Regions from separate parts of the Pseudomonas sp. SO81 genome, predicted to be linked through region 2. Evidence: predicted binding sites of a transcription regulator. Region 2 holds the regulator's gene; each other region holds the start of a gene.
The links. The regulator sigma-54, encoded in region 2, starts transcription at its own class of promoters, with help from an activator protein. The targets are predictions, from matches to a motif close to ANTGGCATNNANNTTGCTNT.
Positions count from the first base shown of each region.

Region 1: OH686_RS16120 (pilin) is a predicted target of sigma-54. The motif match lies at 7,002-7,021, and genes of this name have one in related genera.
Region 3: OH686_RS02900 (flagellar basal body rod protein FlgF) is a predicted target of sigma-54. The motif match lies at 4,574-4,593, and genes of this name have one in related genera.

Region 1 covers NZ_CP126126.1:3,443,099-3,453,677, forward strand. The annotation lists gene OH686_RS16075 (DUF1780 domain-containing protein) at 1-197, opposite strand, end outside; gene OH686_RS16080 (GNAT family N-acetyltransferase) at 243-692, shown strand; gene OH686_RS16085 (energy-coupling factor ABC transporter permease) at 689-1,384, shown strand; gene OH686_RS16090 (hypothetical protein) at 1,478-1,693, shown strand; gene yacG (DNA gyrase inhibitor YacG) at 1,694-1,888, opposite strand; gene coaE (dephospho-CoA kinase) at 1,885-2,496, opposite strand; gene OH686_RS16105 (prepilin peptidase) at 2,493-3,365, opposite strand; gene OH686_RS16110 (type II secretion system F family protein) at 3,369-4,586, opposite strand; gene pilB (type IV-A pilus assembly ATPase PilB) at 4,593-6,293, opposite strand; gene OH686_RS16120 (pilin) at 6,470-6,949, opposite strand; gene tfpZ (TfpX/TfpZ family type IV pilin accessory protein) at 7,269-8,018, shown strand; gene nadC (carboxylating nicotinate-nucleotide diphosphorylase) at 8,207-9,055, opposite strand; gene OH686_RS16135 (DUF1631 domain-containing protein) at 9,366-10,579, shown strand, end outside.
Region 2 covers NZ_CP126126.1:1,728,967-1,739,545, reverse strand. The annotation lists gene pmbA (metalloprotease PmbA) at 1-481, shown strand, start outside; gene OH686_RS08415 (HPr family phosphocarrier protein) at 536-808, opposite strand; gene rapZ (RNase adapter RapZ) at 817-1,674, opposite strand; gene ptsN (PTS IIA-like nitrogen regulatory protein PtsN) at 1,689-2,153, opposite strand; gene hpf (ribosome hibernation-promoting factor, HPF/YfiA family) at 2,167-2,475, opposite strand; gene OH686_RS08395 (RNA polymerase factor sigma-54) at 2,633-4,135, opposite strand; gene lptB (LPS export ABC transporter ATP-binding protein) at 4,277-5,002, opposite strand; gene lptA (lipopolysaccharide transport periplasmic protein LptA) at 5,002-5,547, opposite strand; gene lptC (LPS export ABC transporter periplasmic protein LptC) at 5,534-6,103, opposite strand; gene OH686_RS08375 (KdsC family phosphatase) at 6,113-6,637, opposite strand; gene OH686_RS08370 (KpsF/GutQ family sugar-phosphate isomerase) at 6,638-7,612, opposite strand; gene OH686_RS08365 (ATP-binding cassette domain-containing protein) at 7,858-8,667, shown strand; gene mlaE (lipid asymmetry maintenance ABC transporter permease subunit MlaE) at 8,667-9,464, shown strand; gene mlaD (outer membrane lipid asymmetry maintenance protein MlaD) at 9,464-9,931, shown strand; gene OH686_RS08350 (MlaC/ttg2D family ABC transporter substrate-binding protein) at 9,934-10,579, shown strand, end outside; gene OH686_RS08345 (STAS domain-containing protein) at 10,578-10,579, shown strand, end outside.
Region 3 covers NZ_CP126126.1:617,066-627,644, reverse strand. The annotation lists gene OH686_RS02930 (chemotaxis protein CheV) at 1-432, shown strand, start outside; gene cheR (protein-glutamate O-methyltransferase CheR) at 477-1,304, shown strand; gene flgB (flagellar basal body rod protein FlgB) at 1,538-1,945, shown strand; gene flgC (flagellar basal body rod protein FlgC) at 1,959-2,402, shown strand; gene flgD (flagellar hook assembly protein FlgD) at 2,425-3,093, shown strand; gene flgE (flagellar hook protein FlgE) at 3,138-4,448, shown strand; gene OH686_RS02900 (flagellar basal body rod protein FlgF) at 4,645-5,388, shown strand; gene flgG (flagellar basal-body rod protein FlgG) at 5,435-6,220, shown strand; gene flgH (flagellar basal body L-ring protein FlgH) at 6,280-6,993, shown strand; gene OH686_RS02885 (flagellar basal body P-ring protein FlgI) at 7,007-8,107, shown strand; gene flgJ (flagellar assembly peptidoglycan hydrolase FlgJ) at 8,119-9,276, shown strand; gene flgK (flagellar hook-associated protein FlgK) at 9,287-10,579, shown strand, end outside.

The sequences.
Region 1 (10,579 bases), 1.7 Mb from region 2:
AAGTTGGCGCCGCGGAACAGCACGTCCGGTGGCTCCTGGCCGGTGGCGAACTCGTCCTGCCGGTGGCGCAGGTTGAGCGCCGTCAGCAGGCGCTGGCAGACCCAGCGCTCGCGCTCCCATTTGCGTGCATTGGAGAGAAATTCGTTGGCCTGTTCCGCTTGGCGTGTGAGCAGGCGCAGGTAGTCGGAGTCGTCCATGGCCGCAGCATAGCGTAAAAGCCAGTCGCGTTCGGGCGCGTTAGACTGCGCCGAGCAGCCACGGAAACCGCCATGCAGATACGCGCCATCATTCCCGCCGATCACGCCGCATTGTTCGCGCTGTGGCGGCGCACGCCGGGCATCTGTATCCGCCCCGAGGATGCCTATGAACCGTTCTGTCGCTATCTGGCGCGCAATCCCGAGCTGAGTCTGCTGCTCGAGGTCGACGGAACGCCCATCGCCTGTTTGCTGGTGGGCCACGACGGTCGCCGTGGCTATCTGCAGCATCTGGTGGTCGATGCTCCTTGGCGTGGCCGCGGACTGGCCAGGGCGCTGCTGGACGAGGCGCTGGCCAGACTGGCGGCGCTCGGCGTGAGCAAGTCCCACGTCTTCGTGCTGCGCGATGCGCCCGAGGCTCTGGATTTCTGGCAGGCGCAGCAGAGCTGGAGCGCGCGCACGGATATCCAGGTGTTTTCGACCAGGGGCGCGTCATGATCGCCGCCGAGCTGCTGCTGCCGACCAGCCTGTGGCTGGGCTGGCTGAGTTATGCCCTAGTGCTGTTGTGGGCGCTATGGCGCGCGCCCTGGGTCGAGCTGTTCAGCGACCAGCGCCGCCAGCACCTGTTGTTCGGCACGATGCTGGCGCTGTTTCTGTTGTGGCTGGTGCGCCGCGACTTCGCCTCGGGGCTGTCCTTTCACTTCATCGGCATGACGGCCGTGACCCTGCTGCTGGATTGGCCGCTGGCGCTGCTCTGTGGCTTTGCCGCGCAGCTGGGTCTACTGGCGCTGGGGCGCCTGGACTGGGCGGCACTGGGCGTCAATGGCCTGCTGCTGGTGGCCGTACCCGTGGCCATCGCCGAAACCTTTGCCGTGCTGGTGGAGCGACGCCAGCCGCGCAACCTGTTCGTCTACATCTTCTGCTGCGGCTTCTTCCCTGCGGCGCTGACGGCGCTGGTCTGCCTGCTCGGCGGGCTGGGGCTGCTCTGGCATGACGGCTTGTACGTGATGCCGCCCTGGCTGGAGGACTTCATCGGCTACCTGTGGCTGGTGATGTTCCCCGAGGCCTTCATCAACGGCATGCTGGTCACTGGCCTAGTGGTGTTCTATCCGGACTGGCTGGAGACCTTCAATCGCACCCGTTACCTGGCGGCGCCGTGGAAGGGTGACGATACGGATCGCCGTCCATAAGCGCGGTTTATCTCGCTAGCGCAGCTGATCTGGATCAAGGCGCGCAGCTCTTCCTGCCCCATGCTGGGAGAAATGGCGCGGGAGGGCGAGATCATGAGTGTGCACGCATGGGCGCGGCGAGAGCTGGAGAGCAGCCTGCAGCAGGCGCAGAGGCAGGGCTTCGATCCGTTACTGAGCCTGCGGGCGCTGCTCAGCGAGGCGGTGGAGCTGAATCGCCTGGAGCGCGAGGTGGCCGATCTGGCGCAGGAGCTGCAGTTTCTCGCCGACAATCTGGATCCGGAGCGTGACTACGCTTTTATGCGGCCGTGATCAGTGCTCGCGCGGTGGCAGGTCGTCGGAGAAGGGTGAGTCCTCCAGGGAGTCACCGGGAATGGCGTGGCTCTCGGACGCCCAGGCGCCCAGGTCGATCAGCTTGCAGCGCTCGCTGCAGAAGGGTCGATTGGGGCTCTGCGGCCCCCATTCCACGGGTGCTCCGCAGGTCGGGCATTCCACTGTGGTGCTCATGGTTGGCCTCCGCGCAGGGTCAGATAGAAGTGATGTAGGCGTTCGACCTCGCTCTGCAGCCAGGCCAGGTCGCGGTCGTTGATCAGCACGTCATCGGCGTGGCGCAGGCGCTCCTCGCGGCTGGTCTGCGCCTTGAGAATGGCGCGGATCTGCTCTTCGGAGCTGCTGTCGCGCAGCATGCTGCGTTGCAGCTGCAGGTGCTCGGGTGCATCGACCACCAGCACGCGCTGGGTCATGCGATGCTGGCCGGACTCCACCAGCAGCGGCGACACCAGGATGGCGTAGGGCGATTCGGCGCGCGCCAGGTGCTGGTTGATCTCCTGGAAGATCAGGGGGTGCAGCAAACCTTCCAGCCAGCGACGCTGTTGTTCGTCCTGGAACACCAGATGGCGCAGGGCTGCGCGGTCCAGCGTGCCGTCGGCCTGCAGTACCTGGGCGCCGAAGCGCTCCACAATCGTCGCCAGGGCAGGGCGCCCCGGCTCGACTACCCAGCGGGCGGCGTGATCGGCGTCCACCAGATGCACGCCGAGGTCGATGAAGTGCTGGGCGACGGCACTCTTGCCGCTACCGATGCCGCCAGTAAGGCCGAGAATCCAGGGTTTGCTCATCTAAAACCGGCGAAATGCAGATAGGTCCCGGTTATTTGATCACCCCAGAGCAATGCGATCCAGCCGGCAATGGCCAGATAGGGGCCGAAGGGGATGGGCGTGCTGGTCTCTTGATTGCGCAGGCGCAGCATGATTACCCCGAGCACGGCGCCGACCAGCGAGGAGAGCAGGATGGTCAGCGGTAGAATCTGCCAGCCACCCCAGGCGCCGAGCATGGCCAGCAGCTTGAAGTCGCCATAGCCCATGCCTTCCTTGCCAGTCAGCAGCTTGAACAACCAGTACACCGACCACAGGCTCAGGTAGCCGGCGATGGCACCCCACAGGGCATCCTCCAGGCTGGTGAAAACACCGAAGAGGTTGGCAATCAGACCCAGCCATAGCAGCGGAAGCACCAAAGCATCTGGCAGCAGCTGGTGATCGCAGTCGATCATGCTCATCGCCAGCAGGCCCCAGGTCAGCATCAGCATACCGGCCGCCTGCCAGCCGAAGCCGTAGTGAAACGCCACATAGCCAGACAGCAGACCACAAGCCAGCTCAACCAGCGGATAGCGCTTACTGATCCGCGTCTTACAGCCAGAGCACTTTCCGCGTAGGAACAGGTAACTCACCACCGGGATGTTCTCCCAAGGGCGAATCTGATGGCCGCAGTGGGGGCAGCAGGAGTTCGGCAGGATTAGGTTGAAAGTGTCCTGCTTGGGCTCCTCAGGCAGTTCGAGAATCTCTCGTGCCTGCTGACGCCAGTCGCGTTGCATCATGACTGGCAGGCGGTAGATCACTACGTTGAGGAAGCTGCCTACTAGCAGGCCGAGCAGGGTTGCTATTAAAACAAAGGCCGGCAAATTGCCGGCCAGAAAATCTACTACTGCCATCTCTTATACAACTTGGCCGAGTTGGAATATGGGGAGGTACATCGCAATGATAAGGCCGCCGACGAGTACGCCCAGTACGGCCATGATCATTGGCTCCATGAGGGCGGTGAGGTTGTCCACCATGTTGTCCACTTCTGCTTCATAGAAGCTGGCTACCTTGTCCAGCATATCGTCGAGAGCACCAGACTCCTCACCGATAGCTGTCATCTGCAATGCCATGCTGGGGAATACCCCGGTGGTGCGCATGGAGAAGTTGAGCTGCATGCCCGTGGATACGTCCTGTTTAATTTTATTCACGGCATCTCGGAATATTACGTTGCCAGTAGCGCCAGCCACCGAGTCAAGTGCTTCCACTAGCGGAACGCCTGCTGCGAACGTGGTTGAAAGAGTGCGCGCGTAACGGGCGACCGAAGATTTATAAATGATGTCACCCACGATCGGCACCTTTAGCACCATCTTGTCCAGCCTGTTGCGGAAGTTCTCCGAGCGCCTGTGGATCTCGCGGAAGCCGAACGATGCGCCAATCATTCCTATCAATACAATGAACCACCACTCCTGCAGGACATTGGAAAGTCCAATAACCATCTGGGTAAAGGCAGGAAGCTCCGCACCAAAGTTCTTGAAGACGTCTTCGAACTGCGGCACCACTTTGATTAGCAGGATCGCCGACACGATGACCGCTACTACGAGCACGGCAATGGGGTAAGTCATTGCCTTTTTGATCTTGGCCTTCAGGGCCTCGGTCTTTTCTTTATAGGTCGCTACCCTGTCGAGCAACGTTTCAAGCGCACCTGCTTGTTCGCCGGCATCAACCAAGTTGCAATAAAGATCGTCGAAATAGAGGGGCTTCTTTCTTAACGAAGATGCAAAGCTGTTACCGGCTGCTACTTCCTGCTTAAGCTCGTCAACCAGCTTGCGCATGTTGGGGTTATCAAAGCCTTCGCCGATGATGTCGAAGGAGCTGAGCAAGGGGACGCCCGCCTTCATCATGGTCGCCATCTGTCGAGTGAACAGGGCGATGTCCATGGGCTTGATCTTCTTGCCTGCGCTAAAGATCGAAGTGGTTTTCTTGCGTACCTTGATCGGGTTAATACCCTGCTTGCGCAGTTGAGCTTTGACTAGAGCGGGGGTCTGCCCGCCCATTTCACCTTTAATCTTGGCGCCTTTTTTATCTGTGCCTTCCCAGCTGAAGGTGCTGGTTTTGAGAGCTTTTTCCGCCATGGTGGATTAGTCCTTGGTCACGCGGTTGATTTCCTCAAGGCTGGTAACGCCTTGCATGGCCTTGAGCAGGCCGGACGTGCGCAGATCATTGAAGCCGTCCCGGCGAGTCTGCTCGGCGATTTCAATGGAGTTGCCTTCCTCCATGATAATGCGTTGCAGTGCGGGGGTGTTTTTAACCACTTCATAAATACCGACCCGGCCCTTGTAACCACCTTTGCAATTTTCGCATCCCACGGGGCCGTAGATCTTGAAGGTGCCGATCTTGTCTTCTGGGAAGCCCTCTTTCAATAGGACTTCTTTAGGAACATCCACTGGTTTCTTGCAAGTGCTGCAGAGTTTGCGTGCCAGGCGCTGGGCAATAATCAGGTTGACCGAAGTGGCGATGTTGAACGCCGGGACTCCCATATTGCGCAGGCGGGTCAGGGTTTCGGCTGCACTGTTGGTGTGCAGGGTAGACATGACCATGTGACCGGTCTGGGCGGCCTTGATGGCGATCTCGGCTGTTTCCAGGTCGCGAATTTCGCCGACCATGATGATGTCCGGATCCTGGCGCAGGAAGGCGCGCAGGGCTTGGGAGAAGTCCATGCCCTGCTTGGGATTGACGTTGACCTGGTTGATGCCTTCGAGGTTGATCTCTACCGGGTCTTCGGCGGTGGAGATATTCACATCGGTGGTATTGAGAATATTCAGGCCGGTGTACAGGGACACCGTCTTGCCGGAGCCGGTAGGGCCGGTTACCAGAATCATGCCCTGGGGTTGCTTCAGGGCATTCATGTACAGCTCTTTCTGATTGTCCTCGTAACCCAGGGCGTCGATTCCCATCTGCGCGCTGGTGGGGTCGAGGATACGCATCACGATCTTCTCGCCCCACAGCGTGGGGAGGGTGTTGACGCGGAAGTCGATGGCCTTGGTCTTGGAAATTTTCATCTTGATCCGGCCGTCCTGGGGCTTGCGGCGCTCGGAGATATCCAGGCTGGCCATGACTTTCAGGCGCGCGGAGATGCGTGGGGCCAGCTGTATCGGCGGTCTGGCGGCTTCGTGAAGAATGCCGTCGGTGCGAAAGCGCACGCGATAGACGCGCTCGTAAGGTTCGAAATGGAGATCTGAAGAGCCGCCCTTGATGGCGTCCAGGAGCATCTTGTTGACGAAGCGCACGACCGGAGCATCGTCGGCGTCACCGCCGCCGGCATCCTGCTTGTCGTCGTCCACGCTCTCGATATCGACGTTGTCGAGGTCCACGTCGCCCAAGTCAGCCAGGCCGCTTGCGGCGTTGTCGAAGAATTTCTCGATGGCGTCGCCGAGCTTGTCGTCCTCGACCAGCAGGGCCTCGGTGCTGAGTCCGGTGCTGAACTGCACATCGGTGACAGCCTGGTGGTTGGAAGGGTCGGAGGTGGCGATGAACAGCTTGTTGCCACGCTTGTAGAGTGGCAGCACGCGATGCTGACGTGCGAGCTTTTCCGTGACCGTGTCGCGCGGCATCGACTCCTTGTCGATGCTGCTCAGGTCGAGCATGGCGATGCCGAATTGATCGCTGATCAGCTCGGCCAGTACCCGGCTCTTGACCAGCTTGTTCTGGGCCAGGTAGGTGACGAGGGGGAGTTTGTTGCGTTGTGCCTGAAGCTGAGCCTGCTGAGCCGAGGTTTCGTCCAGAAGGTTGGTCATGACCAGTTGCTTGGCGAGACCGGTCAGAGAGGGGAGTTCGTTCATGGGCTAGAACCAGGCTATCAATTCAATGAAGTGTTATAGCTGACCAGATAATCAGCGACTAGCTGTGAAGCATGAGTCAAGCGACAGAGCCTTGGCGGTTTTTTAGTTTTACTAGGGCACATAGTAAAAGAGACCGCCAAGGCGGTCTCTTTTGTTTTCAGCTGGTGAGCTCGAGATTACGGAGCGGCAGCGGCGCGGCAGTTGGCAGGCAGGAACTTGGCGTTGATGGTGGTCGCAGCGGTGGTGCAGTCCCAGACGATAGTGCCGGTGGAGTTTTCGTCACTCAGGGCGGCGCCACCGATAGTTGGGACGTAGGCCAGATCGTCACCGCCGGCCAGCTGTGGAATATTGCCCATGGTAACAGTGATGGTGCCGTCGTCGCCGATGACAATTTCGCTGATCTTATCGGGAGTGGTCAGGTTGTCTTGGTCGTTAGCGATTTCCTCAGCGTAGGCTTGAATGCCAGCCAGGCCGCGGTCGGCGAACATATCGGCAACGCCTACTTTCAGGGCGCTGGCGGCGACCGCACCTTCGGAAACTTTGGCGCGGACGGTGTAGTCCTGGTAGGCCGGCAGGGCGATGGCGGCCAGGATGCCGATGATGGCGACCACGATCATCAGTTCGATCAGGGTGAAGCCTTTCTGCATTGCTTTCATTAGAGATATCTCCGAGTTGTAAGTGGCAACGAGACGTTGCGCTGAATCTGGTAAAGCAGGGTCCATGCCAACTTTTCCTGATGCTTGTTTTCAGGGTCTGGCAGGGTTCTGAAGCGAAGTCTGGGGGGAGTGGTCTTGCGCAATGGGCGATAACTGACAAAAAGTGTCATCGCTGCTCGGGGTCGGGGGGCTGTTCCAGTGTGTGGCTTGATGCGCTGCTCACTTCCGCTATCAAGGGTTTTTGGTCCGCCGCCAGTGGCTTAAACCTTCGATACGGGGGTAGTAACATCCGGCATCCCCATACTCTGGTGTAGTCACGATGCTCGGAATCCTTCTTCGCTCTGCTCGTTTCAAGGCGTTCTATTTCCACCTCGGTGGTTCGGCGGTAGTTGCGCTGGCGATGTTGTTGCTGGTGTTCTCAGTCTGGTATCCCTCTCCCTTGCATGAGGCGGTGGGCGTTACCAATGTCTTTCTGATGCTGCTGGCCGTCGATGTCGTGATCGGGCCTCTGCTGACCCTGTTGGTATTCAAGGTGGGCAAGAAGACCCTGGTATTCGATATGGCAGTGATTCTCCTGCTGCAGCTTTCGGCACTTGCCTATGGTGTGTGGACCGTGGCGGAGGGGCGCCCGGCCTGGCTGGTGTTCAATGTCGATCGATTCGATGTGGTGCGGGCACTGGATATCGACACTCGCAAACTCGGCGATGCCTTGCCTGAATATCGTAGTGCCCCGTGGTCGGGGCCGCGTTGGGTAGGCGCGGATAATCCGGAGGATCCCAAGCAGCGTCAGGCGCTGATGTTGGAGGCGGCCGTGGGAGGAAGTGATATTGCCCAGCGCCCCGAGTTATATCGCCCACTTGCCAAGATGGCGTTCTCGATCAAGGCGAAAGCTTCGCCGTTGGAAAAGCTGTCGTTATTCAATGAGCCTGCTCGCGTAAGTGTCGAGCTGGAGCGCTGGAATGAGGCGGACGCATGGTTGCCTCTGATGGCTGGAGCGAACTCCATGGTCGTGCTGGTGCGCAAGGAGACGGCTGAAGTCGTTGCCATTGTGGATCTGCGACCTTGGTGAGTGCCGCAGGGCACCCTTTGCGTCTCTCAAGGCCGGGGCGCCAGTCGGGGGCATGGTGCTATAGGGGCTGCGCCAGCGCGTGATGCCGGTGAAAGAGCCGCTTCCTCTCCTAGGTTTGATTGCTGTCTTCGGCGCCCTGATATAAGAAAGCCCGCCATTTGGCGGGCTTTCCATTGGTAATGCGCTTTTTACAGGCTCAGTCGCATCGACAGGTCGATGGCCTTGATGTCCTTGGTCAGGCTGCCGATGGAAATGTAATCCACGCCGGTCTCGGCAATGTTGTGCAGGGTGCTTTCATTTATACCGCCGGAAGCCTCCAGCTTGGCTCGCCCGGCCGTGATGCCGACAGCGCTGCGCATATCGTCCAGGCTCAGCTCGTCGAGCATGACGATATCGGCTCCTGCCTCCAGCGCCTGGCGCAGTTCCTCCAGGCTTTCCACCTCGACTTCCACCGGTTTTCCCGGGGCGATGCCGTGGGCGGCGGCGACTGCCTGGGCAATGCCACCGCAAGCGGCGATATGGTTTTCCTTAATAAGGAAGGCGTCATACAGGCCGATGCGGTGGTTATAGCAACCGCCTTGAGTGACCGCGTATTTCTGCGCCAGGCGCAGGCCTGGCAGGGTCTTGCGGGTATCCAGCAGCTTTACCTGAGTGCCCTGGACCAGATCGGCGAAATGGCGGCATCGAGTCGCAACGGCGGACAGGGTTTGCAGGAAGTTCAGGGCGCTGCGCTCGCCACTGAGCAGGGCGCGGGCCGGGCCTTCCAGGTGAAGCAGAGTTTGGTTGGCTTCCACCTTGTCGCCATCGGCGACCTGCCAGTGTACGGCGACGCGCGGGTCGAGCTGGCGGAAGACGGCATTGACCCAAGCAGTGCCGCAGAGGACAGCGGGCTCGCGGGTAATCACGGTGGCCCGCGCCAGACGCTCGGCCGGAATCAGCTGGGCCGTGATATCACCGCTGCCGATATCCTCGCGCAGTGCGGTGCGCACGTTGGCTTCGATTTCGGCGCCGAGCTCGGCGAGAGTCAGGTTGGGCATGTCGCTCTCCGTATTCAGATGGCGCGATTATAGGGATAGCCGACGTTTGGCGCAGTGTTGCCGGGTGAATACCGTGGCTTTCTGCTAGACCGATAGCGTGTTGGTCGAGCGATAGTGACCGTTCGTAACCTCGAACTCCGCGGTCTGTGATCTGGGTCATGTCTGTGACAGGGGGTATTTGGTCATGCTTCGCATCCCCCTATACTCGGGTTGGCATTTAAGTTTGACGCCATGCCTTTGACGTTACGGATGACGCCCAGCTGATCGTATGCAGGCAGGTTCTGATCAAGCAGCCTGCGGGAGACTCGCAATGAAGACCGACGCGAAAGTGGTGCACCTGAACAAGGTCGCCCCCGAGCAATCGCCAACTTCGCCGGCAGGAAGGCTTCCCGTGGCCCTTATTCAGGTACGCGACAAGGCAGCTCAGCAGCTGAAACAGGCCATGCAGGCACTGTTCGACAATGCGGACGACACCCTCTTCGAGATGGCCGACCGTGCGACCAGCAACGCCGAGCAGAATTCTTTCTTCGAAGCGATGCGTGACCTGCGCCTGAAGCGCAAGAGCATCGAGCGCGGCTTCCTGCAGAAGGTCTTCGAGAGCTTCGCCACTCTGAATCAGTACGAGATTGGCAAGGCGCCAGTGCTCGACAGCGTTTCTTCCGATGCCCTCAGCCTGGTGCACAACGACACCCTGGAAGAGAACGTGGCGCTAGATGCCATGGTCTCCCGCGTCATGCATCGTGATGGCATCGCTCTGGGCCATCTGACTACCCGCCTCAACGCGGTGATCAGCAAGAAACTCGATGACAAGTCCAACCCCCTGGGGCCGCGCATGCTCTGCGAGCAGTTTCTGGGCTCCTGTGAAGGCTTGGGGGTGGAGATTCGCGTCAAGCTGATCATCCTCAAGCTGTTCGAAAAATATGTGCTGGGTGATCTCGATCAGCTGTTCGCCGATGCCAACCAGCAACTGGTCGAGGCCGGTGTACTGCCTGAGCTGAAATCCGCTCCACCAGCCCGCCGTCAGCCGGGACGTCCGGCACAAGCCGGTGGCCGCGCACAGCGCGACGACTCCGCAGAGGCGCAGGGCGCCGCCGCGGCCGGTGGTTATGGTGATGAGGGCGTGCAGGAAGTTTTCGGTGCGTTGCAGGAGCTGTTGTCCCAGGTTCGCGGTACCAGCGTCTTGCCGCGGCGGAATATTCCTGCCGATGCGGTGCCGATTTCCAGCAACGACCTGATGCGCCTGCTCTCGCACATGCAGCAGCATTTCCCGGTCGGTGGCCCGCAGGTCAGCGATGACTACGACTTGCGCAATCAGCTGGAAGGCCTGCTGTCCCGCGCCAGCGCCAAGAGTGGCAAGGCGCGCATCGTCGGTGAAGTCGACGAGGATGTGATCAATCTGGTCGCCATGTTGTTCGAGTTCATCCTCGACGACCGCACCCTGCCGGACTCGCTCAAGGCGCTGATCGGTCGCCTGCAGATCCCAATGCTCAAGGTCGCGGTGCTGGACAAGACCTTCTTCAGTCG
Region 2 (10,579 bases):
CGACGAGCGCCCGCACATTCCGCGCGCCATGGGCAGCGCCACCTTCGACGGCGACGGCCTGGCCACCTATGCCAAGCCCTTCGTCGCCGGTGGCGAGCTGGTGTCCTACATCCTCGGCACCTACTCCGGGCGCAAGCTGGGCATGCCGAGCACGGCCAACTCCGGCGGCGTGCACAACCTGTTCGTCAGCCATGGCAACGAGGATCAGCAGGCGCTGCTCAAGCGCATGGGACGCGGTCTGCTGGTCACCGAACTGATGGGGCAGGGCCTCAACCTGGTCACCGGCGACTACTCGCGCGGCGCCGCCGGTTTCTGGGTGGAGAACGGCGAGATCCAGTTCCCGGTGCAGGAAGTCACCATCGCCGGCAATCTGCGTGACATGTTCAGCCAGATAGTCGCGGTGGGTAGCGACCTGGAGCTGCGTGGCAACATCCGCACCGGCTCGGTGCTGATCGAGCGGATGACCGTCGCCGGCAGCTGAGCCCGCGCGGCTACGAAAAAGGGGCCCGAGGGCCCCTTTTTCATGCGTCGGCGTTTACTCGCCTTCGTCGAACTTGTTGTTGATCAGCTCGACCAGCGCGTCCAGCGCCTCGTCTTCACGCTCGCCTTCGCTGAACAGGTGCAGGTTGGTGCCCTTGCCGGCGGCCAGCATCATCACCGCCATGATGCTCTTGCCGTCCACCTGGCTCTCCGCCGAGCGGCCGACGCGGACCTGGCAGGGGAAGCCACTGGCCACGCCGACGAACTTGGCGGCGGCGCGGGCGTGTAGGCCGAGCTTGTTGATGATGGTGATTTCGCGGGTGGGCATTGCAATCCTTAGCCGAGGTCGCGGTGGCGGACCTGGACGTTCTTCAGTACGGGTTTCAGGGCTTCGCCCAGGCGGTTGGCCAGGTACACCGAGCGATGGTGGCCACCGGTGCAGCCGATGGCGATGGTCACGTAGGAGCGGTTGCTGGCGGCGAAGCGCGGCAGCCACTTGTGCAGGTAGGCCTGGATGTCCTGGTACATCTCCTCCACGTCCGGCTGCGCCGCCAGATACTCGGCTACCGGGGCCTCCAGGCCGGACATGTCGCGCAGGTCCGGCTTCCAGTAGGGGTTGGGCAGGCAGCGCACGTCGAATACCAGGTCGGCATCCACCGGCATGCCGCGCTTGAAACCGAACGATTCGACCAGGAAGGCGGTGCCCGGCTCCGGCTTGTTCAGCAGGCGCAGCTTGAGGGTGTCGCGCAACTGGTAGAGGTTCAGGTGGGTGGTGTCGATCTTCAGGTCGGCCAGGTCGATGATCGGTGCCAGCAGTTGCGCCTCGTCACGAATGGCCTCGGCCAGGGCGCGATCCTCGTTGGTCAGCGGGTGACGCCGCCGGGTCTCGGAGAAGCGCTTGAGCAGGGTGTCCTCGTCGGCATCGAGATACAGCACGTCGCACTGGATATGACGGCTGCGTACTTCGTCGAGCAGTTCGGGGAAGCGCTTGAGCTGGCTGGGCAGGTTGCGTGCGTCCACCGACACGGCGACCTGCGGGTGCAGCAGCTCGGTCTGCAGCAGGGCACGCTCGGCCAGATCCGGCAGCAGGCCGGCGGGCAGGTTGTCGATGCAGTAGAAGCCGTTGTCTTCCAGTACGTCGAGGGCGGTGCTCTTGCCCGAGCCGGAACGTCCGCTGACGATGATCAGACGCATGCCGCCTCCCGTGCTCAGTGGCCGCTCTGAACGTCGACCACGACCTGGTACAGGCTCTCGTTGCTCTGCGCCTGGCGCAGGCGCTCGCGCACCTCACTACGGTCGAGCATGCTGGCGATCTGGCGCAGCAGCTCCAGGTGCTCGTCGGTGGCCGCTTCCGGCACCAGCAGGACGAACAGCAGGTCTACCGGTGCACCGTCGATGGCGTCGAAGTCCACCACCGAGTCCAGGTGCAGCACGGCGCTGATCGGTGCGCTGCAGCCGGACAGGCGGCAGTGGGGAATGGCGATGCCATTACCGAAGCCGGTGGAGCCGAGCTTCTCGCGAGCGATCAGGTTTTCGAAGATGTCCTGGGCGTCCAGATCGGGGAGATCGCGGGCGACCAGGTTGGCAATCTGTTCGAGTACACGTTTCTTGCTGCCTCCCGGCACGTTCACCAGGGAACGTGCGGGAGTCAGGATGGTTTCGAGTCGGATCATCTGGGAGGGGCTGTCAGCGAGCCGTGGCGCCTTGCAGGCGACCCAGCTGCTTTTCCTTGTGCTTGATCAGTTGTCGGTCGAGTTTGTCGGTCAGCAGGTCGATGGCCGCATACATGTCTTCGTGTTCGGCGTTGGCGACGATTTCGCCGCCGGCAATGTGCAGGGTCGCTTCGATCTTCTGCTTCAGCTTCTCGACCTCCATGATGACCTGCACATTGGTGATCTTGTCGAAATGGCGTTCCAGCCGGCTCAACTTCTCGCCGACATAGTCACGCAGAGCGTCGGTCACATCCAGTTGATGTCCACTGATGTTGACTTGCATACCGCTTCTCCTTGTTGCCTGGTGTAAGAGACAGACTAGCTTGCCTGCCGCCGTAACACGTTGGCTGAAAGGGCTGGTGCACTGCGGGCCATGGTCCCCCCATGCAGGGTATCTGGCGCTCGGTACGGTGGTGCAGAAGCCTTCCGCTCAGGGCCGCTTACATCAGTCGCTTGCGTTCGCTGGATGGCGCTATGCCGAGCGATTCACGGTACTTGGCGACAGTGCGGCGGGCTACCTGAATGCCCTGTGCTTCCAGTAAACCAGCGATCTTGCTGTCGCTCAACGGCTTTTTCGCGTTTTCCGCGGCCACCAGTTTCTTGATGATGGCGCGGATCGCGGTGGACGAGCATTCACCGCCCTCGGAGGTGCTGACGTGGCTGGAGAAGAAGTACTTCAGCTCGTAGATGCCACGCGGGGTGTGCATGAATTTCTGCGTGGTGACACGCGAAATGGTCGACTCGTGCATGCCTACCGCCTCGGCGATATCGTGCAGGACCAGGGGCTTCATGGCCTCGTCGCCGTATTCGAGGAAGCCGCGCTGGTGCTCGACGATCTGCGTGGCCACCTTCATCAGCGTCTCGTTGCGGCTCTGCAGGCTCTTGATGAACCAGCGCGCCTCCTGCAGCTGATTGCGCATGAAGGTGTTATCGGCGCTGGAGTCGGCGCGTTTGACGAAGCCGGCGTATTGCGGGTTGACCCGCAGGCGCGGTACCGCTTCCTGGTTGAGTTCCACCAGCCAGCGTTCGTTGTGCTTGCGCACGATCACGTCCGGCACCACGTATTCCGGTTCGCTGGCCTCGATCTGCGAGCCCGGGCGCGGGTTGAGACTCTGGATCAGTTCGATGACCTGGCGCAGCTCGTCCTCTTTCAGCTTCATGCGGCGCATCAGCTGGCTGTAGTCGCGGCTGCCGAGCACGTCGAGGTGATCGCCGGCCAGGCGCTGTGCCTCGGCCAGCCAGGGCGTGCTGGCCGGCAGTTGGCGCAGCTGCAGGAGCAGGCACTCGCGCAGGTCGCGGGCGCCGATGCCGGCGGGCTCGAAATGCTGGATGCGGTGCAGGACGGCTTCGACCTCGTCGGCCTCGATCTCCAGTTCCGGATCGAAGGACTCGACGATCTCGTCGATGGATTCTTCCAGGTAGCCCTGGTTGTTGATGCAGTCGATGATGGTGACGCCGATCAGCTTGTCGGTATCGGACATCGGCACCAGGTTGAGCTGCCACAGCAGGTGGCTCTGCAGGCTTTCGCCGGCGGAGGTGCGGGTGGTGAAGTCCCACTCGTCGTCATCGTTGCTCGGCAGGCTGCTGGCGCTGGTTTGGTAGACGTCTTCCCAGGCGGTGTCGACCGGCAGCTCGCTGGGAATGCGGTCGTGCCATTCGCCGTCTTCGGCGCTCTCGTTGTTGTTTACCGCGACGGTACTGTCCTGGAAGCTCGAGCTGTCCTGCTGGGCAGGGCTGTTCTGCTCGGCGTTGTCGGCCATCGGGTCGGAGTTGTCGAAGTCTTCGCCTTCCTCCTGACGTTCCAACATGGGGTTGGATTCCAGGGCCTCCTGGATTTCCTGCTGCAGGTCCAGGGTGGAGAGCTGGAGGAGACGGATGGCCTGTTGCAGCTGCGGAGTCATCGTCAGCTGCTGGCCCATCTTGAGGACTAGCGACGGTTTCATGGTGTGGGGCTGGGTACCTTGTTCACTTGCCGGCGCGTGGCGCCATCCACTGCAAGGCGGCGAACCGCCCTAGGAAGCAAATTATATGCCTGACCTTGAATGATTCTAGCCCTTTGCGCAAGCCCCGCACGGGGCTCGGGCTCAGAGGCGGAACTCGTGGCCCAGGTAGACTTCCTTGACCAGCTGGTTGGCCAGAATGGTCTCGGCATCGCCCTCGGCGATCAGCTGGCCGTCGTTGACGATATAGGCGGTCTCGCAGATATCCAGGGTCTCGCGCACGTTGTGATCGGTGATCAGCACGCCGATGCCCTTGGCCTTGAGGTGATGGATGATCTGCTTGATATCGCCGACCGAGATCGGGTCCACACCGGCGAAGGGTTCGTCGAGCAGGATGAACTTCGGCTCGGTGGCCAGGGCGCGGGCGATCTCCACGCGGCGACGCTCGCCGCCGGACAGGCTCATGCCGAGACTGTCGCGGATGTGGTTGATGTGGAATTCCTGCAGCAGGGCTTCCAGCGCCTCCTGGCGGCCGGCGCGGTCGAGGTCCTTGCGGGTCTCGAGGATGGCCATGATGTTGTCGGTCACCGACAGCTTGCGGAAGATCGAGGCTTCCTGCGGCAGGTAGCCGATGCCGGAGCGGGCGCGACCATGCATGGGCTGGTGGCTGATGTCCTGGCTGTCGATCAGCACGCGGCCCTGATCGGCCTGGACCAGGCCGACGATCATGTAGAAGCAGGTGGTCTTGCCGGCGCCGTTGGGGCCGAGCAGGCCGACGATCTGGCCGCTGTCGATGGACAGGCTGACGTCGCGGACCACCTGGCGGCCCTTGTAGCTCTTGGCCAGGTGCTGGGCTTTGAGAGTCGCCATTACTGCGCCTGCTCCGGCTGGCCGTTCTTCTTGCGCGGCTGCAGGATCATGTCGATGCGCGGGCGCGGCGTGGAGACATCGCTGCCCGTGGCGCGGCCGGCGTTGACGATCTGGCGCTGGGTGTCGTAGACGATCTTCTCGCCTTCGAAGGTGTTGCCCTGCTGGATCACCTTGGCCTGGTCGATCAGTACGATGCGCTCGTTGCTCGCGTAGTACTGGATAGTCAGGCCATAGGCCTTGACGATGTCCTTGTCGACCGATGGCTTCTGCTCGTAGTAGGCCGGTTTGCCCACCGAGGTGAAGACTTCGATCTCGCCGTTGGCATCCTGAGTGATGGTCACGGTGTCGCCGGTGATCTTCATGGTGCCCTGGGTGATCACCACGCCGCCGCGATACACGGCTACACCTTGCTTGTCATCCAGTTCTGCGCTGTCTGCCTGGACCCGGATCGGTTGTTCGCGGTCGCTGGGCAGGGCCCAGGCGCTGGCGCTTCCGAGCGCGGCGCTCAGGCTGAGCAGTAGGGGGAAGGTTTTAACGAACCTCATGCTGGCCTCTTACGTTGGACAGCAAGTTGATCTTGCCGTCGTTCATGTACGCTTTCATTCCCTGTGCCGTGGTCACCCCATTGGCGGCCTCGATTCTAACGGCTTGCTGGGTCTGCGCATATTCCTCGTCGGGGAATACGGTGACCCGGCTGCTGGTGATCACGGTCGGGCGGTTCTTGGCATCGGTGCGGGCGATGCGCACGTTGTCGATCAGCTCGACCTGCTTGCCCTCCGGCGCCACCTCGCCCTTGTCGCTGCGCACGTGCCACGGGAACTGGGTGCCGCGGTAGAGTTGCAGGTCCGGCTTGTCCAGCAGGGTGATGTCGCTGGCCTTGATGTGTTCCAGCTTGGCGGCGGTCATCTCGTACTGCAGCTTGCCGTCTTCCTGGAACTGCTGGGTGCTGGCGCCGACCACGTAGAAGTCGATGGCGTTGTCGGCCTCGGCGGCCGCCCGGCGCTCCATGAAGCTCTCGGGGCGGACGTTCCAGTAGCCGAGTGCGCCGATCAGGGCGACTGCCAGCAGGCCGATCACGTAGTTGCGCAGTTTGCCGTTCATGGACAGATCCTAGAGATAGGCGGCCTGGACGGCTTCAAGTGTGCCCTGGCCGCGCATGATCAGTTCGCAGAACTCGCGCGCCGCCCCTTCGCCACCGCGGGCGCTGGTCACGCCATGGGCGTGCTGGCGGACGAAGCCGTCGGCGCTGGCCACGGCCATGCCCAGGCCGACGCGGCGGATCACCGGCAGGTCGGGCAGGTCGTCGCCCAGGTAGGCGACCTGTTCGTAGGTCAGGCCCAGCTCGCCGAGCAGTTCATCTAGCACCACCAGCTTGTCCTCGCGGCCCTGGTACAGATGCTGGATGCCCAGGTTCTGCGCGCGGCGCTCGACCACCGGGGTCTTGCGTCCGCTGATGATGGCGGTGCGTACCCCGGAGTTGATCAGCATCTTGATGCCGTGGCCGTCCAGGGTGTTGAAGGTCTTGAACTCGCTGCCGTCGACGAGGAAGTACAGCTTGCCGTCGGTGAGCACGCCGTCGACGTCGAAGATGGCGAGCTTGATGGCCTTGGTGCGTTGCAGCAGGTCGGCGGTCATTTACAGTACTCCGGCGCGCAGCAGGTCGTGCATGTTGAGAGCGCCAACCGGCTTGTCCTCGTCATCCACTACTACCAGTGCGTTGATCTTGTGGTCTTCCATGATTTTCAGGGCCTCGGCGGCGAGCATCTCGGCGCGGGCGGTCTTGCCGTGAACGGTCATCACCTGGTCGATGCTCGCCTCGCGCACATCGACGCCCTTGTCCAGGGTGCGGCGCAGGTCGCCGTCGGTGAAGATCCCGGCCAGCTTGCCATCAGCCTCGACGATCACGGTCATGCCCAGACCCTTGCGGGTCATTTCCAGCAACGCCTCGCGCAGCGAGGTGCCGCGCTGTACCAGCGGCAGGCGCTCGCCGGCATGCATCACGTTCTCGACCTTGAGCAGCAGGCGGCGGCCGAGGGCGCCGCCCGGGTGGGAGAAGGCGAAATCTTCGGCGGTGAAGCCGCGGGCTTCCAGCAGGGCGATGGCCAGGGCGTCGCCGATCACCAGGGAGACGGTGGTGGAGGAGGTCGGCGCCAGGTTCAGCGGGCAGGCTTCCTGGGCCACGCGGGCGTCCAGATTGACTTCGGCGGCCTTGGCCAGCGCGGATTCGGGGTTGCCAGTCATGCTGATCAGCTGAATGCCCAGGCGTTTGATCAGCGGCAGCAGGGTGACGATCTCGGCGGTGGAGCCGGAGTTGGACAGGGCCAGGACCACGTCGTCCTTGGTGATCATGCCCATGTCGCCATGGCTGGCCTCGGCCGGGTGCACGAAGAAGGCCGGGGTGCCGGTGCTGGCCAGGGTGGCCGCGATCTTGTTGCCGATATGGCCGGACTTGCCCATGCCGACCACGACCACGCGCCCGCTGCAGTTCAGGATCATCTCGCAAGCGCGCACGAAATCGGCGTCGATGCGGCTCAGCAGGCTTTCCACGGCCTCGGCTTCGAGGCGGATGGTGCGCTGTGCGGACTGGATCAGGTCGCTGGTCTGGCTCATGAGATCTTCGCGGTGCTCGGCATAAAAGGCAGGGAGTATACCGACAAAGGCGGTCGGCCTCACCTGGCACTCGGCACGCTCGGTGCATCTTGTGACCAATTGTTGTGAAAAAGTTGCAGCGGCTTGGGCTGCAATAGCCGCCAATGCTATATTCCGCGCCCTGTTCGGCCTGACCGCGGCGCGAGGTGTCCCTGCCGTGGGAACTTGCGTCTGTCCATGGAAGGGCCGCATCACAAGGAGTTTGGATGAGCGCCGAGAATGCCTATGCCGTCGAGTTGAAGGGTCTGACCTTCAAGCGTGGCGCGCGCAACATCTTCGATAATGTCGATATCCGCATCCCGCGTGGCAAGGTCACAGGGATCATGGGGCCGTCCGGCTGCGGCAAGACCACCCTGCTGCGCCTGATCGCCGCCCAGCTCAAGCCGGCCAGTGGCGAAGTCTGGGTCAATGGACAGAACCTGCCGACCCTGTCGCGCAGCGACCTGTTCGACATGCGCAAGCAGTTTGGTGTCCTGTTCCAGAGTGGTGCGCTGTTCACCGACCTGGACGTGTTCGAGAACGTCGCCTTCCCGCTGCGCGTGCATACCCAGCTGTCCGACGAGATGATCCGCGACATCGTGCTGATGAAGCTGCAGGCCGTTGGCCTGCGTGGTGCCGTCGAGCTGATGCCGGACGAGCTGTCGGGTGGCATGAAGCGCCGTGTGGCGCTGGCCCGGGCCATCGCCCTGGATCCGCAGATTCTCATGTACGACGAGCCGTTCGTCGGCCAGGATCCGATCGCCATGGGCGTGCTGGTGCGCCTGATCCGTCTGCTCAACGACGCCCTCGGCATCACCAGCATCGTGGTGTCCCACGACCTGGCCGAGACCGCCAGTATCGCCGACTACATCTATGTGGTGGGCGACGGCCAGGTGCTGGGGCAGGGCACGCCGGCCGAACTGATGAATTCCGATAACCCGCGCATCCAGCAGTTCATGAAGGGCATTCCGGACGGTCCGGTGCCTTTCCACTATCCGGCGCCGGATTATCTCGATGATTTGCTGGGAGCGCGCTGATGCGTAGGAAGTCCCCTCTCGAACGCATCGCCCTACTGGGGCGCGCCGGCATCGACGTGGTCGAGGCCATGGGCCGTTCGACCCTGTTCCTGCTCAGCTCGCTGTTCGGCCGCAGCGGCCTGCGCAATGGCGGCCAGCTGCTGATTCGCCAGCTCTACTCGGTCGGCGTGCTGTCGCTACCGATCATCGTGGTCGCCGGCCTGTTCATCGGCATGGTGCTGGCCCTGCAGGGCTATAACATCCTGACCAGCTACGGCTCCGAGCAGGCGGTGGGGCAGATGGTCGCCCTGACCCTGCTGCGCGAGCTGGGTCCGGTGGTCACCGGCTTGCTGTTCGCCGGTCGTGCCGGCTCGGCGCTGACCGCCGAGATCGGCAACATGAAATCCACCGAGCAGCTGTCCAGCCTGGAAATGATCGGCGTCGACCCGCTCAAGTACATCATCGCCCCGCGCCTTTGGGCCGGTTTCATCTCCATGCCGCTGCTGGCCGCCATCTTCAGCGTGGTCGGTATCTGGGGCGGAGCCATGGTCGCCGTCGACTGGCTCGGTGTGTATGAAGGCTCGTTCTGGTCGAACATGCAGAACAGCGTGGAATTCACCGAAGACGTGCTCAACGGCGTGATCAAGAGCATGGTGTTCGCCTTCGTCGTGACCTGGATCGCCGTGTTCCAGGGCTACGACTGCGAGCCGACCTCGGAAGGCATCAGTCGCGCCACCACCAAGACCGTGGTGTATGCCTCCCTCGCCGTGCTCGGCCTCGACTTTATTCTGACCGCCCTGATGTTTGGAGATCTCTGATGCAAAGCCGCTCCCTGGAAATCGGCGTCGGCCTGTTCCTGCTGGCTGGACTGCTGGCGCTGCTGCTGCTCGCCCTGCGGGTCAGTGGCCTGTCCGCCGCCAGCTCGGGTGATACCTACAAGCTGTATGCGAACTTCGACAACATTGCCGGTCTTACCGTTAGGGCCAAGGTAACCATGGCCGGCGTGACCATCGGCAAGGTCACCGCCATCGACCTGGATCGCGACAGCTACACCGGCCGCGTGACCATGGAGCTGGAGAAACGGGTCGACAACCTGCCGCTGGACTCCACCGCCTCCATCCTCACCGCCGGTCTGCTGGGCGAGAAGTACATTGGCATCAGCGTCGGCGGCGAGGAGGATCTGCTCAAGGATGGCAGCACCATCCACGACACCCAGTCGGCGCTGGTGCTGGAAGACCTGATCGGCAAGTTCCTGATGAACTCGGTGAATAAGGAAAGCAAATGAACATGTTGAAGATCCTGCGCCGCGGCCTGCTGGTCCTGCTGGCGAGTCTGCCGCTGGCGGCCATGGCTGCGCCCAGCGCCCATGATGTGGTGAAGGGCACCACCGACGAGCTGCTCGGTGATCTCGAGGCCAACAAGGCCGCCTACAAACAGAATCCGCAGTCCTTTTACGACACCCTGGATCGTATTCTCGGCCCGGTGGTGGATAGCGAAGGCATCTCGCGCAGCATCATGACCGTGAAGTACTCGCGCGGCGCCAGCGATGCACAGCTGCAGCGTTTCGAGGACAACTTCAAACGCAGCCTGATGCAGTTCTACGGCAATGCCCTGCTGGAATATGACAACCAAGGCATCCGCGTGCTGCCGGCCAAGGCCGAAGGCGCCGACCGCGCCAGCGTTGGCATGGAAGTCACCGACAAGAAGGGCACCGTCTATCCGGTTTCCTACACCATGGTGCTGATCGACGGGCAGTGGAAGCTGCGCAACGTGATCATCAACGGCATCAACGTCGGCAAGCTGTTCCGCGACCAGTTCGCCGACAGTATGCAGCGCAATGGCAATGACCTGGACAAGACCATCGACGGCTGGGCCGAAGTGGTGGCCAAGGCCAAGGACAGCGCCGAAGGCCAGCAGGCGAGCGGCCAGCAAT
Region 3 (10,579 bases), 1.1 Mb from region 2:
GTGGACGTCGAGACCCAGGCTCGCGCGGTGTCCAAGCGCGTGTTGATCTGCGACGACTCGTCCGTGGCGCGCAAGCAGGTCTCGCGCTGCCTGGAGAGCATCGGGGTCGAGGTGGTGGCGCTCAACGACGGCCGGCAAGCCTACGACTATCTGCGCAAGCTGGTGGAAGAGGGCAAGACCCCGGCGGAGGAGTTCCTCATGCTGATCTCCGACATCGAGATGCCGGAGATGGATGGCTATACCCTGACTGCGGAGATTCGCTCCGATCCGAGGATGCAGAACCTCCATGTGATTCTGCATACTTCGCTCTCCGGGGTGTTCAACCAGGCGATGGTGAAGAAGGTCGGTGCGGACGATTTCCTCGCGAAATTCCGTCCGGACGAACTGGCTTCCCGCGTGGTCGAGCGTATCCGGGTGGCTGATGGGGGCTGAGGGCTCGGCCCTCGGTTGCAACTATGTTTGGTGAGGCGGCATTAGTGTCTTCAGGCAATTTGGATTTCGAGCAGTTCCGGACCTTTCTGGAAAAGGCCTGCGGCATTCTGCTGGGGAGCAACAAGCAATACCTGGTGTCGAGCCGCCTCAACAAGCTGATGGAGCAGCAGGGAATCAAGACCCTCGGTGAGCTGGTGCAGAAGATGCAGGCCCAGCCTCGTGGAGGATTGCGCGAGCAGGTGGTGGACGCCATGACCACCAACGAGACCCTGTGGTTTCGCGATACCTATCCCTTCGAGGTCATGAAGAACCGGGTGCTGCCCGAGTTGATCAAGGCTGCGCCTAACCAGCGTCTGCGCATCTGGTCGGCTGCCTGCTCCTCGGGGCAGGAGCCCTATTCGCTGTCGATGACCATCGACGAATTCGAAAAGGCCAACCTGGGCCAGCTCAAGGCCGGGGCACAGATCGTAGCCACCGATCTTTCGCCATCGATGCTGGCCAACTGCAAATCCGGCGAGTACGACAGCCTGGCCATGGGGCGCGGTTTGTCGCAGGAACGTCTGCAGCGCTACTTCGACCCGAAAGGGCCGGGGCGCTGGGTGGTCAAGGCGCCGATCAAGAGTCGTGTCGAGTTCCGCGCCATCAACCTGCTGGAAAGCTATGCGGCCCTCGGAAAGTTCGATGTGGTGTTCTGTCGCAACGTGTTGATCTACTTCTCCGCCGAAGTGAAAAAGGACATCCTCACCCGCATCCACGCCACCCTCAAGCCGGGCGGCTATCTGTTCCTCGGTGCTTCCGAGGCGCTCAACGGCCTGCCGGATCTGTACCAGATGGTTCAGTGCAGCCCCGGGATCATCTACAAGGTGAAGTGACGCGAAGTCGCGAAGCACAACGGGAGGCCAAGGGCCTCCCGTTTTCGTTTCTGCGCGGCAAAAGGGCCTTGCCGTGCCGCAGCGGCCTTGCCACGTAGCGGAAAAGCTTTGCCGCTTGCCGCTCTTCGATAGCGTTATTTTTATGCAAGCTGTTGATTTATAAGTAAAAATTAAACTGGCACAGCCATTGCTTTATGTCTGGCACGACGCCCAAACGGCAAAGGTTCCAGATCATGAGCATCAGCTTCGCAAACGCACTCGGCATTCACGAAACGGCCCTCAGCTTCCGCGCAGAGCGCGCCGAAGTGCTGGCCAACAACATCGCCAACGCCGATACCCCGCATTACAAGGCTCGTGACCTGGACTTCTCCGCCGTGCTCGCCGAACAGAACGAGAAGCAGAACGGCAAGCACTTCGGCCTGAATCGTACCGACAGCCAGCACATCGCCGCCGATGGCATCCAGCTGGCCGACCCGGCGCTGCGTTTCCGTACCCCGTTCCATGCGTCCATCGACCAGAACAGCGTCGACATGCAGCAGGAGCAGGCCAACTACGCCGAGAACGCGGTGCAGTTCCAGGCTAGCTTCACCATGCTCAACAGCAAATTCAAAGGGCTGATCGGCGCCCTGCGCGGCGAATAAGGGAGATCACACCATGTCACTCGCCAGTGTCTTCAATATCGCCGGTACCGGCATGAGCGCCCAGAGCACTCGCCTGAATACCATCTCCAGCAACATCGCCAACGCCGAGACCGTCTCCTCGAGCATCGATCAGACCTACCGTGCGCGCCATCCGGTGTTCGCCACCATGTTCGAGTCGAGCATGAGCGGTGACCGTGGCTCGCTGTTCGCCGACCAGGATCAGGCCGGTCGCGGCGTCCAGGTGCTGGGTGTGGTCGAGGACCAGAGCAGCCTGACCCCGCGCTACGAGCCGAACCATCCGGCCGCGGACGAGAAGGGCTACGTGTACTACCCGAACGTCAACGTGGTCGAGGAGATGGCCGACATGATTTCCGCCAGTCGTGCCTTCCAGACCAACGTCGAAATGATGAACACCGCCAAGCAGATGATGCAGCGCGTGCTGACCCTGGGTCAGTAAGCGGCGAACGAGGAGCAAGACAATGAGTGTCAGTGGCGTCAGTTCCGTACTGGACCAGTACCAGATCAAGCAGGAAACCGGCCAGAGCAAGGAGCTCGGTAAGAATGAATTCCTCGAACTGCTGGTGGCTCAGTTGAACAACCAGAACCCGCTGGAGCCGCAGGAGAACGGCGAGTTCATCGCCCAGCTCGCGCAGTTCAGCCAGGTCGAGGGCATCGAGCAGCTCAACACCCGCATGGAGTCGCTGCTGTCCGGCTACCAGTCGTCCCAGGCCCTGCAGGCCTCGTCGCTGGTCGGGCGCAAGGTGATTGTGCCGTCCGAGAAGGCCGTGGTCGACACCAGCGAGACCTTCAAGGGCAGCCTGGTGTTGCCGGTCACCAGCAGCAACGTCTACGTCAACATCTACGACAACGCCGGCAAGGTGGTGAACCGGGTCAACCTCGGCCAGCAGGCCGCCGGCAATGTCAGCTTCATGTGGGACGGCAAGGACTCCAGCGGCAATCTCATGCCGCCCGGCACCTACAAGTTCGAGGCGCAGGCTACCTACGCCGACGGCACCAAGGGCCTCTACACATTGCTGCCGGCGAACGTCGACAGCGTCGCCCTCGGCCAGAACGGCGGCGAAATGAAACTCAACCTGGCAGGCATCGGCGCAGTGCCCCTGTCCCAGGTCCAGATAATCGGTCAATAACCCCAGGCTGTAAGCGCCGGCAGTAACGGCAAAGGAGCATATCCATGGCTTTCAACATCGGTCTCAGCGGTCTGCGGGCAGCCACCAGCGACCTCAACGTCACCGGCAACAACATCGCCAACGCCGGCACCGCAGGCTTCAAGCAGTCACGTGCCGAGTTCGCCGACGTCTACGCCGCCTCGGTGCTCGGTACCGGCTCCAACCCTCAGGGCAGTGGCGTGCTGCTGGGCGACGTGTCGCAGCTGTTCAACCAGGGCAACATCAACTACACCCAGAACGCCCTGGACCTGGCCATCAACGGCAACGGCTTCTTCGTCACCAGCAACAATGGCGAGATCAGCTACACCCGGGCCGGCTACTTCGGTACCGACCGTGACGGCTATGTGGTCAACAACTTCGGCTACCGCCTGCAGGGTTATGCGGTGGATGCGGCCGGCAACCTGCAGAACGGCATCGTCGACGATATCCAGATCCAGACCGCCGCCCAGTCGCCGCGGGCCACCGAGAACCTGGAGCAGACCTTCAACCTGAACTCGACCAACACGGTGCCGACCGTAGTGCCGTTCGACCCGACGAACCCGCAGACCTACAACTCGTCGACTTCGACCAACATCTATGACACCCAGGGCAACGCCCACGTCATGACCCAGTATTTCGTCAAGACGGCGGCCAACACCTGGACCATGAACGTACTGATCGACGGGCGCAATCCCAACGATCCGACCCTGACAACGCCCTATACCGCGAACCTGGGCTTCACTACCGCTGGCCAGCTCGACCTCGCCAGCTTGAGTTCCCCGGACCTGACTGTGGATCCGGCTACCGGTCTGATCACCATGACCAACTGGACACCTGCAGCCCCGGACAACTCCGTGCCACCAGTGTGGAGCTCCAACGGTGCCTCCGCTGCCGCGGCCGGGGTGACCATCGATATTCGCGATGCCACCCAGTTCTCCAGCGCCTTCGCCGTTACCGCTGTCAGCCAGGATGGCTACACCACCGGCGAGCTGGCTGGCCTGGAGATCGACGACACCGGTGTGATCTTCGCTCGCTACACCAACGGGCAGTCGCTGATCCAGGGCCAGGTGGTGCTGGCCAACTTCGCCAACGTGCAGGGCCTGACCCCGGTCGGCAAGACCGCCTGGGTGCAGTCCTTCCAGTCCGGCGAGCCGGTGGTGGGCACGCCGCGCTCCGGCACTCTGGGCGCCCTGCAGGCTGGCGCGCTGGAGGACTCCAACGTCGAGCTGTCTGACCAACTGGTGAACCTGATCGTCGCCCAGCGCAACTACCAGGCCAACGCCAAGACCATCGAGACCGAGAGCGCCATCACCCAGACCATCATCAACCTGCGTTGATAGGGGAGGAGGGGCCTTGCCGCCTGCGGCAAGGCCCCGCCGGATGACTCGCAAGCAAGGCTCCCTGAGGAGTCTTTTATTTTAATAAATCCTTGTTAATCATGTAGATAGATGTATTTATAAGTCCTGGCACGCGGTTTGCTTTACAGCAGGTAACTGAGTTGCGAGCGGCAATTGCCGACCTGCGGAGCAAACCATGGACAAGATGCTGTACATCTCCATGACGGGCGCCAGCCAGAACACCCTGGCCCAGCGTGCCCACGCCAACAACCTGGCGAACATTTCCACCAGCGGCTTCCAGCGCGACTACGAGCAGGCCCGCTCGATGCCGGTGTTCGGCGACAGCTACCCGGCTCGTGTCTACGCGATGACCGAGCGTCCGGCCACCGACTTCACCCCCGGCTCGTTGCAGGAGACCGGCCGCGACATGGACGTGGCCATCGACGGCCAGGGCTGGATCGCCGTGCAGGCGGCCGATGGCAGCGAGGCATACGTGCGTACCGCCAGCCTGCAGATCGACGCCTTCGGCCAGCTGCGCACCGGCAACGGTTTGCCGGTACTCGGCAATGGCGGGCCGATCGCCGTGCCGCCGGAGCAGAAGGTCGAGATCGGCCAGGACGGCACCATCAGCATCCGTGCCCTCGGCGAGGCGCCGAACGTGATGGCCGAGGTGGACCGCATCAAGCTGGTCAATCCGGATCCCAAGACCATGGAGAAGGGCACCGACGGCCTGGTCCGCGTCAAAGGCGCCACCGAGCCGATCGCCGCCGACGCCAACGTGCGCGTGACCTCCGGCTTCCTCGAGTCGAGCAACGTCAACGCCGTCGAGGAGATGACCGCGATCCTCTCGCTGTCCCGCCAGTTCGAACTGCACGTGAAGATGATGCGTACCGCCGAAGACGATGCGGCGGCCATGGCACGGGTCATGCAACTCAGCTAATCACCAACGCGAAGCGCCATGAAACTGGCGCTCGAGGAGAAAGAATATGCTTCCTGCACTCTGGGTTGCGAAAACCGGTCTGTCCGCCCAGGACATGAACCTGACCACCATTTCCAACAACCTGGCCAACGTCTCGACCACCGGCTTCAAGCGCGATCGCGCCGAGTTCGAGGATCTGCTGTACCAGATCCGTCGCCAGCCCGGCGGTCAGTCCAGCCAGGACAGCGAGCTGCCCACCGGCCTGCAGCTGGGTACCGGTGTGCGCATCGCCGGCACCCAGAAGATCTTCACCGCCGGCAGCCTGCAGACCACCGAGCAGCCGCTGGACATGGCAGTCAACGGCCGTGGTTTCTTCCAGATCCTGATGCCGGACGGCACCGTCGGCTATACCCGTGACGGCAGCTTCCACCTGGACTCTGACGGCCAGATCGTCACCTCCCAGGGCTTCCCCCTGGAGCCGGCCATCGTCCTGCCGGCCGAGGTGCAGACCTTCACCGTCGGCGAAGACGGCACCGTGTCGGTGACTACTCCCGGCAACCCGGCCGCCCAGGTGATCGGCAACATCCAGACCGCCGACTTCGTCAACCCGGCGGGCCTGCAGGCGATCGGCAACAACCTGTTCCTGGAGACTGCCTCCAGCGGCGCGCCGCAGGTCGGCACCCCGGGCCTGACCGGCCTGGGCACCGTGCTGCAGAACACCCTGGAGAACTCCAACGTCAGCGTGGTGGAAGAGCTGGTCAACATGATCACCACCCAGCGCGCCTACGAGATGAACTCCAAGGTGATCTCCACCTCGGACCAGATGCTCTCCTTCATTACGCAGAACCTTTAATCCCGCGGGCGCCCTAGGCGCCGGCAGCTAGCAACACGAACGCCGTGAGGTAAGTGGTTATGAACCGGCTGATGATTCTTCTCCCCCTGCTGGGCTGCGTGGTCCTGAGTGGCTGCGTCACGCCTCCGCCGAAGCCGGACGATCCCTACTACGCGCCGGTGCTGCCGCGCACTCCGCTGCCGGCGGCGCAGACCAACGGTTCGATCTACCAGGCCGGCTTCGAAACCAACCTGTATGACGATCGCAAGGCCTACCGGGTCGGCGACATCATCACCATCAACCTCAGCGAGCGCACCCAGGCGAGCAAGAAGGCCGGCTCCAGCATGTCCAAGGACAGCAGCGCCAACCTCGGCCTGACCTCGCTGTTCGGCGGCGGCGTGTCCATCGACAACCCGAGCAGCAGCCTCAATCCACTCAAGGCCGAGAACCTCAGCCTGGACGTGGGCTACGAAGGTACCCGTGATACCGATGGCGAGAGCGAGGCCGACCAGAGCAACAGCCTGTCCGGCTCGATCACCGTGACCGTGGCCGAAGTGCTGCCCAACGGCATCCTCGCCGTGCGCGGCGAGAAGTGGCTGACCCTGAACACCGGCGACGAGCTGGTGCGCATCGCCGGCATGATCCGCGCCGACGACATCGCCACCGACAACACTGTGTCCTCGACCCGTGTGGCCAATGCCCGCATCACCTATTCCGGCACCGGCGCCTTCGCCGACGCCAGCCAGCCGGGCTGGTTCGACCGGTTCTTCATGAACCCGTTGTTCCCGTTCTGACCAGGTACCGATCATGAAACGACTGCTTTCCGCCCTCTGCCTGCTGCTCGCCGCCACTGCCGTGCAGGCTGAGCGCCTGAAGGACCTGGCCAGCATCCAGGGCGTGCGGACCAACCAGCTGATCGGCTATGGCCTGGTGGTGGGCCTCAACGGGACCGGTGACCAGACCACCCAGACCCCGTTCACCCTGCAGACTTTCAACAACATGCTGGCCCAGTTCGGCATCAAGGTGCCGACCGGTGGCGGCAACGTGCAGCTGAAGAACGTCGCCGCCGTGTCCGTGCACGCCGAGCTGCCGCCCTTCGCCAAGCCTGGCCAGACCCTGGACGTGACCATCTCCTCGATCGGCAACTCGAAGAGCCTGCGCGGCGGCAGCCTGCTGATGACGCCGATGAAGGGTATCGACGGCAACGTCTACGCCATCGCCCAGGGCAACCTGGTGGTCGGCGGCTTCGATGCCACCGGCAGCGACGGCTCAAGCATCACCGTCAACGTGCCCTCGGCCGGCCGCATTCCTGCTGGCGCCACCGTCGAGCGCCCGGTGCCGAGCGGTTTCGACCAGGGCAACAGCCTGACCCTCAACCTCAATCGCCCGGACTTCACCACGGCGAAGAACATCGTCGACCAGATCAACGGCCTGCTCGGCCCGGGCGTGGCCCAGGCCATCGACGGCGGCTCGGTGCGGGTCAGTGCGCCGCTGGACCCGAACCAGCGCGTGGATTACCTGGCGGTGCTGGAGAACATCGAGATCGAATCGGGTCAGGCGGCGGCCAAGGTCATCATCAATTCGCGTACCGGCACCATCGTCATCGGCCAGAACGTCAAGGTGCAGCCGGCCGCCGTGACTCACGGCAGCCTGACCGTGACCATCACCGAAGACCCCATCGTCAGCCAGCCCAACGCCCTGGCCGGTGGCCAGACCGCCGTGGTGCCGCGCTCCCAGGTGGACGCCGAGCAGGAAGCCAAGCCGATGTTCAAGTTCGGCCCGGGCACCACCCTGGACGAGATAGTGCGTGCGGTTAACCAGGTGGGCGCCGCACCTTCCGACCTGATGGCCATCCTCGAGGCGCTGAAACAAGCCGGCGCCTTGCAGGCCGACCTGATCGTGATCTGACGGAGGCGACCATGGACTCCAGAATCGCAGCCGGCCTCGACAGCGGCGCCTACACCGACCTGAACCGGCTCAACCAGTTCAAGGTTGGCGGCGATAGCGAGAGCAACATCAAGAAGGTCGCCCAGGAATTCGAATCGCTGTTCCTCAACGAAATGATGAAGTCCATGCGCAAGGCGAACGAAGTGTTCGGCGAAGGCAACTTCATGAACAGCAACGAGAGCAAGACCTACCAGGACATGCACGACCAGCAGCTGGCCGTGACCCTGTCGACGAGCAACGGTGGCATCGGCCTGGCCTCGGTGCTGGAACGCCAGCTCAGCCAGATGAAGAGCGGGCCGAAGCGGGTCAACCCGTTCGCCCAGGTCGAGGCGCCGAATGCCACGGCGCGCGCTGGCGCATTCAAGCCGGCGGGCGAGGGCGGCGTTGCCTCCCGCGACGACTCGCAGCTGCTCAACCAGCGTCGCCTGAGCCTGCCGAGCAAGCTCACCGATCGCCTGCTGGCCGGCATAGTGCCGGCCGCTGGTGAAGCGCAGCCGCTGGCCGGCAGCGACTGGGTACCGGCGCATGCCACGGCGGTGGCGGGCGACAAGCCGCTGAGCCTGGACGACAGCGACGCCATCAGCGGTCGCCGCGTGGCCCAACCGCCGCTGGCCAAGGGCAAGTCGGCCTTCGCCTCGGCCGCCGAATTCATCGAGACCATGCTGCCGATGGCCGAGGAGGCCGCGCAGAAGATCGGCGTCGATGCCCGCTACCTGGTGGCCCAGGCCGCCCTGGAAACCGGCTGGGGCAAGTCGATCATTCGCCAGGCCGATGGCTCTAGCAGCCACAACCTGTTTGGCATCAAGGCCCACGGCGGCTGGGAAGGCGATTCGGCGCGGGTGCTGACCACCGAATACAAAGGCGGCGAGGCGGTGAAGGAGTCGGCGTCGTTCCGCGCCTACGACTCCTACCAGCAGAGCTTCAACGACTATGTGAGTTTCCTACAGGGCAATGGCCGCTACCAGGAGGCCCTGGCCGTGACCGACAAACCGGAACGCTTCGTACGTGAGCTGCAGGAGGCCGGTTACGCCACCGACCCGCAGTACGCCCGCAAGATCGCGCAGATCGCCCGGCAGATGCAGACCTATCAGGCTGTAGCCGCCGTCGACAGCCCGACCACAAGGACCTGAGAGCTAGATCATGGCTGACCTACTGAGCATTGGCCTGTCGGGCCTGTCGGCGAACAAGACGTCGCTGGCAGTCACCGGTCACAACATCACCAACGTCAACACGCCCGGCTTCTCGCGGCAGGACACGGTGCAGGCCACGCGCATCCCGCAATTCAGCGGGGCCGGCTACATAGGTTCGGGCACCACCCTGGTGGATGTGCGGCGCATCTACAACGAATTCCTGACTACCCAGGTGCGGACCAGCACGGCGCTGAACAGCGACGTGTCCGCCTACCTGGACCAGATCAACCAGCTCGACTCGCTGCTGGCCGGCAGTACCACCGGTGTCACCCCTGGCCTGCAGAAGCTGTTCGCCTCGCTGCAGACCGCGGCGGAAGACCCCGCCAATATCCCGGCACGACAGCTGGTGCTGTCCGAGGCCGAGGGCCTGGCCAAGCGCTTCAACACCATCTACGACCGTCTCTACGAGCAGAACGCCTTCATCAACAAGCAGCTCGAGGCGGTGACCGACCAGGTCAACCAGCTGGCCACCTCCATCGCCGGTTACAACAACGCTATCGCCGTGGCTGCAGCCAACGGCCAGGCGCCCAACGACCTGCTGGATGCCCGCGAGGAAGCGGTACGCAAGCTCTCCGAGTTCATTGGCGTGACCGTGGTGCCGCAGGACGACAGCAGCTACAACCTGTTCATCGGTTCCGGCCAGCCGCTGGTAGTCGGCGCCACCGCCTCGCGCCTGGAGGTAGTACCGGGGCAATCCGACCCGCTGCGCGCGGAGATCCAGTTCGTCAGCGGCAACTCGCGCCAGGGCATCACCTCGCTGATCACCGGCGGCGAGATGGGCGGGCTGATTCGCTACCGCGAAGATGTACTGGACGAGTCGCTGAATGCCGTGGGACGCCTGGCCATTTCGATTGCCGATCAGGTCAACAGCCAGCTCGGCCAGGGTCTGGACCTCAAGGGCAACTTCGGCGAGCCGCTGTTCCGCGCCATCAACGATCCGCTGCTGATCGGTCAGCGCAGCATTGCCCGGGTCGGCAACAGCGATACCACGGCCAACCTCAATGTACTGATCGAAGACTCCACGGCCCTGACCACCAGCGACTACGAGATCGAGTTCACCAGCGCCACCGAGTACACCGTGCGCCGGGTTTCCGATGGCCAGACGGTGTCGGCGCTATATGACGATGACGGCGATCCGGATACCCCGCTGGTCGCAGCGCCTTCGCCCTACGACATCACCAGCGGTACGCCTTTGGTGTTCGATGGCTTTTCGATGAATGTGGCCTCCGGCACCTTCGCAGCC